Regions from separate parts of the Streptomyces sp. NPDC029296 genome, predicted to be linked through region 2. Evidence: riboswitches for the same ligand, from Rfam matches in the RefSeq annotation. Region 2 holds a riboswitch; the other holds the start of a gene.

Region 1 (4,666 bases), on a different contig from region 2:
AACTCCCCCGGCGGCTCCTTCGACGCCATGGCGGCGGTCTACGACACGATGCGCTACGTCAGCTGCGACGTGGCGACCTACTGCCTGGGGCAGGCCGCCGCCTACGCCGCGGTGCTGCTCGCGGCCGGCACCCCGGGCAAGCGGTTCATGCTGCCCGGCGCCCGGGTCGTGCTCGAACAGGTGGCACTGGCCGAGCCGGTGCGCGGCCGGCCCGGTGACCTGATCCTCCGGGCCGGGGAACTGGCGCGCGTGCGCGCCACCGTCGAGGAGATGCTCGTCCGGCACACGGGGCGCGCGGCCGCGCGGGTCCACGAGGACCTGGAACGTGACCTGATCCTGGACGCCTCCGGGGCGCTGGCGTACGGCCTGGTCGACGCCGTCGTGCCCGCCCGCCGGGACACGCCCGGCGCACCGGACGCGAGGTGAGCCGCCCGTGCTGCCGGACCTGCCGCCGCTACCGGCCCTGACCCGCGCCGAGGGCGAGTTGATCGATCGTTATCTGGAGGCCGCCGACCTGCTCGGCCGCGTCAATCCGGCCCGGTACGGGCAGACCTACGGTGCTCTGCGCGCCGCTCAGGGCCTGGTGCGCAAGGCGGCAGAGCTGCGGGACGCGCTCGCGCTGATGCACCAGCGGGGCGAGACGGAGCTGCACGGGGACACGCTGGCACGGGCGCTGCGGGTGCTGGACGGCGAGCGCCGGGCCGCTCGCGTCGCGCTCCCGCCGGATGGTGCCGGCTGAGGCGGACACCCGTCCGGCCCGGCGGCGCCGACGCGTCGACACGCGTCGTTCGGACCGGAGTTGAAACGGCCCGAACGGCGTACCGCCGACCGGTGTACATCCCGATCGCTTTCCGGGTCTCCCGACTTGCGCGACGCGGGATCCAGGGGTCGCCGCGCAGACACATCGCCCCAGGTCCGGGGCTGCGACGATGACCTGACGGGGCCTCGAACGGTGCACTGTCCACCCGAACGGGTGAGTGGTGAGTAACGCCACAAATCCCCGATTCCGTTGGGATTTTCAGACAGATCTGCGTCAAGATCCCTGTCTGACGACAAGCCCCCGCCACCGCGGCGGGGCGATCCGGGCGGACGCCGAGTCCTGCCGCCGCCCGGATGACCGGTCGACGGAGTGGATCGGCAGGAGTGGAGGACCCAAGCAAGGCGGGTCGCCGGAACGGATGTCCAGTCGTCCGACACAGAGTCGGGCACGGGGCGGAGGTTCCGAGCAGCCCTTGGGGTGAAGCCGTGGCAACGCGGCCGGGCTACTTCGCCAGCCCGAATCCGACAGGTCATCCTTCACAGGCGGCTGACGAAGGGTTGCGCATGACTGCGCTCAATCGAGTCCCGTCGCTGATGGCCCGGGCCGGCACGGCCTCGGCACTCACTCTCGCCGCCGTGGGCGGCTCGATCGCGGTGCCCGGTCTCGCCACCGACGCCTCCGCCGCGACCATCGCGACGAAAGCACTCAAGGTCGCGGCCTCGAAGAAGGGTTCCCCGTACCGGTGGGGCGCCACCGGGCCGCACAGATTCGACTGCTCGGGGCTGACGCTCTACTCGTTCAAGAAGGCCGGCAAGAAGCTGCCGCGCACCGCCGCCCAGCAGTACAACAAGTCGCACCATGTCTCCGCCCGCCACCGCAAGGTCGGCGACCTGGTCTTCTTCCACTCGGGTTCCAGCGTCTACCACGTCGGCATCTACGCCGGCCACAACAAGATCTGGCACGCCCCCAAGACCGGGGACGTGGTGAAGCTGCAGAAGATCTGGACCAGGAGCGTCTGGTACGGCCGGGTCAGCTGACCCGCCCCCGCCCCGGGAGCGGCTCCGGCAGCGGGGCCGCTCCGGCAACCCCCGACGCCCGCCCGGCCCCGTGGGCGGGCCGGGCCCGGGGCGGCCCGGCCGCCTCGCGAGCGTGCGGGCGGCCCCGGACCGACTCCGGGACAGCCGGTGCGTCCGGGTAGGCCCGCCATCTCACGCGGCGCGAGCGGGCACGCACGCGACGGCCCGAACCGGAAGCGAGCGCGGGGGGCCCGGTCCCGGACACGGACCCGAGGCGCCGACGCGAGCGCTTCCCGCGCGCACAGGCGGGCGGCGAGACCCGGGCCGGGGCAAGGACCCGCGGAACCGCCTCCCGGGCACGTACGGCGGTCGGGACGGCTCGGTCCCGGGTAGGCGTCCCGGCGGACCGACGGGAGCGTCACACCGGCCGAGCGGCCCGTCCGCCCGGCCGGGGCCGCACCGCCGCTCGCCGCGTTCCGGGCGGCCGGCACCGGGGCGCCGACGGGGCGAGCTTCCCCACCGGCGACGACCTCGACGCGTCACAGCACGCCCGGGTACGTCCGCTGCCCGCCGGCACGTGGGTGCGTGGACGTGGACGCGGCCGGTACCCGGCGGTTGCCGCCCGCCCCCGGGACACCGAGCACGTCACTACCGCCGTCGCCGAGCGCCGCCCGGGTGCGTCCGCTGCCCGTCGGCACCAAGGCGCCGTCGGGGCACCTTGCCCACCGGCGATCCTCGGCCTCCGCACACCGCCCGGGCGCGTCCGTTACTGCCAGGGCGCCACCGGGGCGCACCCCCGGCCCCGCACGCCTGCCCCCGCACCAGGGTGCCCGCACGCGCTCCGGCACATCGACCGCACCGGTGCCCGGGGCGCACCGCCGCACACGTCCGCCGGCCCCGGCCTCGTTCCGCGCAGAGGAGCCGAGGAGCCGAGGAGCCGAGGAGCCGAGGAAACGTATCCGCCCGCGAAGACCCTCCGTGCCGCCGCCGCGCCGGGTGTGTCAGCGTGCCGGGGTTTCCGGTGGCCGGCCCGCCGGGACCGGTGCCGTCGGGAGGGTCCAGGGCAGTTCGATGGAGACCGTCTTGCCGCCCTCGCGGGTCGGGCGGACACGGAGCCGGCCGCCGCACTCCGCGGTCAGCCAGCGGATGATCACCATGCCGCGCCCATTGTCCTGCTGGACGGAGGCGGGCAGTCTCTTCGGGAACCGGGGATGGCTGTCCGTGACCCCGATGCGCAGCTGTTCGTCCTGGTGCAGCGCGATGTCGACCGTGAAGGTGGGTGACTGGCCGAAGGTGTGCTGAACGGCGTTGGTGGCGAGTTCGGAGACGATCAGCCGCACGGTGTCGGCCGTCTCGGTGTCCGACGGCAGGCCCCACTCCGCGAGGGTGCCCACGACATAGGAGCGGGCGGCCGACACCGAGGCGGGATCGCTCGGCAGAGTGACGGAGGCTTCCAGATGGTCTGCCATGGCGAGGTCGTCCCTTTCCCAACGGGACCGTGGTCCTCCATACAGCGGTGGGTTCGAGTACGGTCCCGGACTGGTGCTTGTCCGTCAGACTGCCATCACCGGAACGGTCACGGGGGGCGATCCACCAAGATATGCATATATCTGTCGCTCGAAGCGGTGAACTCCGCGACGCGAGACCGTATCGGGGCGGTCCGGACGGAGTAAGGAGGAGCCATGCAGAACGGTCCCGCGGTACGCCGTCGCAAGCTGGGCGCCGAACTGCGCACGCTGCGCACCGGCGCCGGGCTCACCAGTGGTGAGGCGGCCCGGCTGGTCGGCTGGCACCAGTCGAAGGTGAGCCGTATCGAGACGGGCGCCAGCGGCGTGAAACCGGCCGATCTGCGGTTGCTGCTGGACGCCTACGAAGTGCGGGACCGGCATCTGCGGGAGTTGCTGCTGATACTGGCGGGGTCGGAGGAGACGAGCGGCCGGCACCGCTGGTGGCACGCCTACCGGGGTGTGCTGCCGCCGACGTACCGGGACTTCATCAGCCTGGAGTCACAGGCCAGCGCGATGCGCACCCTGGAGACCACGGTGGTGCCCGGTCTGCTGCAGACCGCCGAGTACGCCCGCGCGGTGACCCGGGCCGCCGTGAAGGACCTGGACGAGGACCGCCTGGACACGCTGGTGGAGGTGCGTCTGGCCCGGCAGGACGTACTGCGGTCGGACCCGCCGCTGGCGCTGAGCGCCGTACTGGACGAGGCGGTGCTGCGCCGCGAGGTGGGCGGTCCGGGGGTGATGGCCCGCCAGCGCCGGCGGCTGATGGAGGCCGCCCGGCTGCCGCAGGTACGGCTCCAGGTGCTGCCCTTCACGGCGGGGGCGCATATCGGCCTCACCGGGCCTTTCGTTATCTTCTCATTTCCGAGCACTTCTGATCTGGACGTGGTTGTTCTCGACCAGTTGACGAGTAGCCTCTACCTGGAACGGAAAGAAGACCTCATGGCCTACTCCGAGGCCTTCAGCACCCTTCAGTTCCACGCCCTTTCCCCCGAGGACTCGTTGGACTACATCGCCGGGATAGGTGACGGCGTGTAAGGAGGCACCATGTCAGCTCTGCCTCGGAACGTCCCTGCCAGTACCGACCTGCACGACGTGCGCTGGGTGCGCAGCAGCCGCAGCACGGGCGCGAACAACTGCGTGGAGACGGCACGGCCGCGCTCCGGCCCCGCGGCCGGACTGCTCGCCGTGCGCGACTCGAAGAACCCGGCCGGACCCGCCCTGCTCTTCTCCCCCGAGAGCTGGACGGGATTCGTCACCGGGCTCTGACCATCCCGGCCACTCCGACCACCCTGCTTGAATTTGTTCAATATTCCATCGTCTTCGGGCGGTACACGGCCGTGTCACGCCGACTCATGGCCGCGTTTCGCCGATGACGCGTACAG
Region 2 (4,666 bases):
ATCTTCCCCGCCTCCCGTCACACGCGCGTACGTCCCCGGACACGGTACGGGACCGGGTCCGGGGACGTACGTACGACTGGCTAGGACTTGCCCCAGGTGGGGTCCGCTCAGCCCTTGAAGCGCGGGAAGGCGCTGCGGCCGGCGTACACCGCGGCGTCGTCGAGGATCTCCTCGATGCGCAGCAGCTGGTTGTACTTGGCGACGCGCTCGGAGCGGGCCGGGGCGCCGGTCTTGATCTGGCCGCAGTTGGTGGCGACGGCCAGGTCGGCGATGGTGACGTCCTCGGTCTCGCCGGAGCGGTGGGACATCATGCACTTGAAGCCGTTGCGCTGGGCCAGCTCGACGGCGTCCAGGGTCTCGGTCAGCGAGCCGATCTGGTTGACCTTGACCAGCAGGGCGTTGGCGGCGCCCTCCTCGATGCCCCTGGCCAGGCGCTCCGGGTTGGTGACGAACAGGTCGTCGCCGACGAGCTGGACCTTGTCACCGAGCTTGTCGGTGATGGTCTTCCAGCCCTCCCAGTCGTCCTCGAACAGCGGGTCCTCGATGGAGACCAGCGGGTACGCCTCGACCAGCTCGGCGTAGTACTCGGTCATCTCGGCGGCGGTGCGGTTCTTGCCCTCGAAGACGTACGAGCCGTCCTTGTAGAACTCGGACGCGGCGACGTCGAGCGCCAGGGCGATCTGCTCGCCGGGGGTGTAGCCGGCCTCCTTGATCGCCTCGAGGATGAGGTCGAGGGCCTCGCGGTTGGAGCCGAGGTTGGGGGCGAAGCCGCCCTCGTCGCCGAGGCCGGTGGACAGGCCCTTGTTCTTCAGGACCTTCTTCAGGGTGTGGTAGACCTCGGTGCCCCAGCGCAGCGCCTCGGAGAAGGACTCCGCGCCGATCGGGGCGATCATGAACTCCTGGATGTCCACGTTGGAGTCGGCGTGCGAGCCGCCGTTCAGGATGTTCATCATCGGCACCGGCAGCAGGTGCGCGTTCGGGCCGCCCAGGTAGCGGAAGAGCGGCAGGTCGCTGGCCTCGGAGGCGGCGTGGGCGACGGCGAGCGAGACGCCGAGGATGGCGTTGGCGCCGAGGGAGCCCTTGTTGTCGGTGGCGTCCAGGTCGAACATGGCCTGGTCGATCAGGCGCTGCTCGGTGGCGTCGTAGCCGACCAGCTCGGGGCCGATCTGCTCGATGACGGCCAGGACGGCCTTCTCGACGCCCTTGCCCTGGTAGCGGTTCGGGTCACCGTCGCGCAGCTCGATGGCCTCGAAGGCGCCGGTCGAGGCGCCGGACGGGACGGCGGCACGACCCGTGCTGCCGTCGTCGAGGCCGACCTCGACCTCGACCGTGGGGTTGCCTCGGGAGTCCAGGATTTCCCGGGCTACGACGACGTCGATGGACGGCACGAGCATCTCCTTCTTGGATGTGACGCTGGAAGTGCGGGGCTGGTGTGCCTTGCGACTAGAGCCTAACCGTCCCGGGCGCCTTGGCCACCGACCGACCGTCCCGTGGACAGACCGACGGTACCTTTTGTTTTCAATCGAAACAAAGGGGTCCGGGGCGGCCGGGGGGCGCCGGGTGCCGGGGCGGGCGCGAAAAAAGCCCCGCCCCGGCGCGTACGGGGGAGAACGCGCCGGGGCGGGGAGCCCGTGGGGACGGGGGTGACCCGCACGGGGTCTTGCGGGGGGATCCGCCGGGACGCGCGGACCCCGGGGACTTCAGGGGTCCGCCCGCCCGTGCGGGTCCGTGGCTCTCGGGGGGCCCGCCGGGAAGTACGGGCCCTGGGGTCCGGCCGGGGGGCCGGGGATCACTTCAGGTGGAGCTGCTGACCCGGGTAGATGAGGTCGGCGTCCTGGACGATGTCCTTGTTCAGCTCGAACAGCTTCTCCCAGCCGCCCGCGACCTGGTGCCGCGCGGCGATGGTGCCGAGCGTGTCGCCCTGGACGACCTTGTACTCGCCGTCGCCCTTCTCGACCTTCTTGCCGGTCGGGGTGGTGACGGTCTTGCCCGTGCTGCCGCCGGTGCTCTTGCTCGTGCCGGTGGAGGCGGCCGGGCGCTCGGCGGAGCGGGAGGCGGCCTGCTGGTCGGCGGAGCGGGTGGAGGTGCCCGAGTCCTGGGTGGACGGCGTGGACGGGGCGGACGGCGCCGGGGTGCTCGGGGCGGAGCCGTTGTAGGGGGAGCTCGACAGGCCCGTGCCGCAGACCGGCCAGGCGCCCTTGCCCTGGGAGGCGAGGACCTTCTCGGCGACGGAGATCTGCTGCGCCTTGGAGGCCTTGTCGGCGGTGGAGGCGTACTGCGTGCCGCCGTACGCGGCCCAGGTGGAGGCGGAGAACTGCAGACCGCCGTAGTAGCCGTTGCCGGTGTTGATGGACCAGTTGCCGCCGGACTCGCACTGGGCGACCGTGTCCCACTGGGAGGCGGTGGCGGCGGAGGCGTTGCCGGCCGCCATCAGCGGGGCGGCGACGGCGGCGCCGGTGACACCGGCGAGCGTGACGGCGCGGACGGCCTTGGACGGACGACGGTGCTTGCCCTTGCCGGTAAACAGCATGGATCGATTCCCCTCACCGACGCCTACGAGGTGAGCTGTCGGGTTCGGGCCGGTTGAGTTGCCCGGCCGCGTCGTCCGCTTGCGCGTGACGCGGCTTCACCCCCAGCCGGTCCCAGCTTCAACTGCCGGGCCCGGCACTTACCTTGGGTCCCCCGCTCCTGCCTACGGCGCTTGGCGCGACGACTGTTCCCGGGCGGCCGCTGGCAGGATTCGGCGTGGCGGCTGCCGGGGCTCGTGGTGACGAGCGGCTTCGACCGTAGACAGGTGATCGCCGGAATTTCAAAGACGATCAGGGCTTCTGAGACTCATCCCACACTTTCGCCAAACCGGACATCAAGGCGTTAAGCGGGGCGTCAAGTCCCGGCGTTTTCAGCCCGTTTCGCCCTGGACATCCAGGGTCTGACCGGCGGTGATGCGGTCGGGGTCGGCACCGATGGCCTTCTTGTTGCCGGCGTACAGCGCGTGCCACCCGCCGTCGACGTCAAGGGAGTCGGCGATGGAGGACAGCGAGTCGCCCTCGCGGACCGTGTAGGTGTCCGGTTCGCGGGAGGCGTGCCGGCCGGACGGGGCGGCATTATGACCGTTTGTCACGCTTTCGTCGGCGCTCCCGCCCCGGTGGCGTCCGCCGGTGCCGACGGCGCCGGTGTCGACCAGGCTCCAGGAACCGGCCGCGCGCTGCGGGTTGTTCACGGCCCCGGGGTCCGGGGTGGCCGCCGGGGAGCCGCCGGCGCCCTGGGTGCTTCCGGTGTCCGGCGTGGCGGACTTGTCGGACTTGGGGGTATCGGTCCCGGTGGAACCGGTGCCCTTGCCCGTGTCCTCGTCCGCCGCCCGGCCCGCGTCGTCGCCGGTCCCGTTGTCCGCGCCCGTACCGGCGTCCTCGCCGGTGCCGGTGCCGGTGTCCGCGTCCTTGCCCTTGTCGTTGCCCTTGCCCTTGCCCGGCTCGGCGGTGGGCGTGCCGGTCGGGTCCGAGGAGGAGCCGTCGGCGGGGCCGGTGCCGGTGGAGGGTGACGCGTCCGGCAGCCCGGACGAGCCGGAGGCGTCGGGGGTCGCGGAGGTACCGGAGCCGTCGGCCGATCCGGACGAGTCACCGGAACCGCCGGCCCCGCCGGAGTCGCCGACGCCCGTGTCGACGTCCATGGAGCCCGAGTTGCGCGTCAGGCCGGACAGCAGGGCACAGGTGGCCCAGGGAGTGGTGCCCCGGTCGGCCAGGATCTTCTCGGCGACGGCGATCTGCTGCTGGCGGCTGGCCTGGTCGGCGCTGGCCGCGTACTGGCCGCCGCCGTACTTGTCCCAGTCGTCCTGCGAGATCTGCAGGCCGCCGTGGTACCCGTTCCCGGTGTCCGCGCTCCAGGAGCCGCCGCTCTCGCACTCGGCCACCTTGTCCCACGTGGTGCCGTCGGCCGCGTTGGCGCTCGCGGCGCCGAGCAGCGGGATGGCGATGGCGGAGCCGGTCACGCCGGCCGCGACGAGGAGGGCCGGAGCCTGGCGGGGGCGACGGTGTCGGCCGTTCCCGGTGAGCATGCAGAAGCCTTTCGAGCGACAGCAGGGCCGGCGCGGCGGTTGGAGCCGCTCGCCGCGCTGATGGGTGAACGTATCGGCAGACGATCACTTGTCACAAGTTCATGCCGCACAGATCACGTGAAGATCACAGAGTTGAGAAAGTGTCATCTCGCCGGGGAGAGACTGTGTTCAGGCGGTCGGCGTGAACTCCACCGGCAGGGTGCGCAGGCCGCGCATGATGAGCCCGCCGCGCCAGCGCAGCTCGGCCGGATCGGCGGCCAGCCGCAGGTCGGGCAGGCGGGTGAACAGGGTGGCCAGCGCGGTCTGGCCCTCCAGCCGGGCGAGCGGCGCGCCCAGGCAGTAGTGGATGCCGTGGCCGTAGCCGAGGTGCTGGTTGTCGCGGCGGCCGAGGTCCAGCACGTCCGGGTCGGCGAACCGCTCGGGGTCCCGGTCCGCGGCGGCGAGCACGACGAGCACCGGGTCGCCTTGCGCGATCCGCTTTCCGCCGATGGTCAGCGGCTCGGTGGCGAACCGCCAGGTGGCCAGCTCCACCGGGCCGTCGTAGCGCAGCAGTTCCTCGACGCCGGTCTCCAGCAGGTCCCGTTCGCCGCGGGCCAGGGAGCCCTGGAGCCGGGT

What was found. A riboswitch is a leader RNA that binds a small molecule or an ion and turns the genes downstream of it on or off. The one in region 2 is predicted to bind cyclic di-AMP.
Region 1: it holds a riboswitch for cyclic di-AMP, as region 2 does, so the genes downstream of both, ACZ4W9_RS11260 (C40 family peptidase) here and ACZ4W9_RS09030 (transglycosylase family protein) in region 2, are expected to answer to the same signal.

What each region holds. Positions count from the first base shown of each region.
Region 1 covers NZ_JBVHXT010000010.1:83,205-87,870, forward strand. Annotated here, with positions in the region: gene ACZ4W9_RS11250 (ATP-dependent Clp protease proteolytic subunit) at 1-426, shown strand, start outside; gene ACZ4W9_RS11255 (hypothetical protein) at 434-739, shown strand; cyclic di-AMP (ydaO/yuaA leader) riboswitch at 1,178-1,320, shown strand; gene ACZ4W9_RS11260 (C40 family peptidase) at 1,324-1,797, shown strand; gene ACZ4W9_RS11265 (ATP-binding protein) at 2,778-3,245, opposite strand; gene ACZ4W9_RS11270 (helix-turn-helix domain-containing protein) at 3,459-4,319, shown strand; gene ACZ4W9_RS11275 (DUF397 domain-containing protein) at 4,329-4,550, shown strand; gene ACZ4W9_RS11280 (8-amino-7-oxononanoate synthase) at 4,635-4,666, opposite strand, start outside.
Region 2 covers NZ_JBVHXT010000008.1:35,737-40,402, forward strand. Annotated here, with positions in the region: gene ACZ4W9_RS09020 (FtsB family cell division protein) at 1-2, opposite strand, end outside; gene eno (phosphopyruvate hydratase) at 108-1,388, opposite strand; gene ACZ4W9_RS09030 (transglycosylase family protein) at 1,790-2,530, opposite strand; cyclic di-AMP (ydaO/yuaA leader) riboswitch at 2,536-2,717, opposite strand; gene ACZ4W9_RS09035 (transglycosylase family protein) at 2,900-4,051, opposite strand; gene ACZ4W9_RS09040 (cytochrome P450 family protein) at 4,220-4,666, opposite strand, start outside.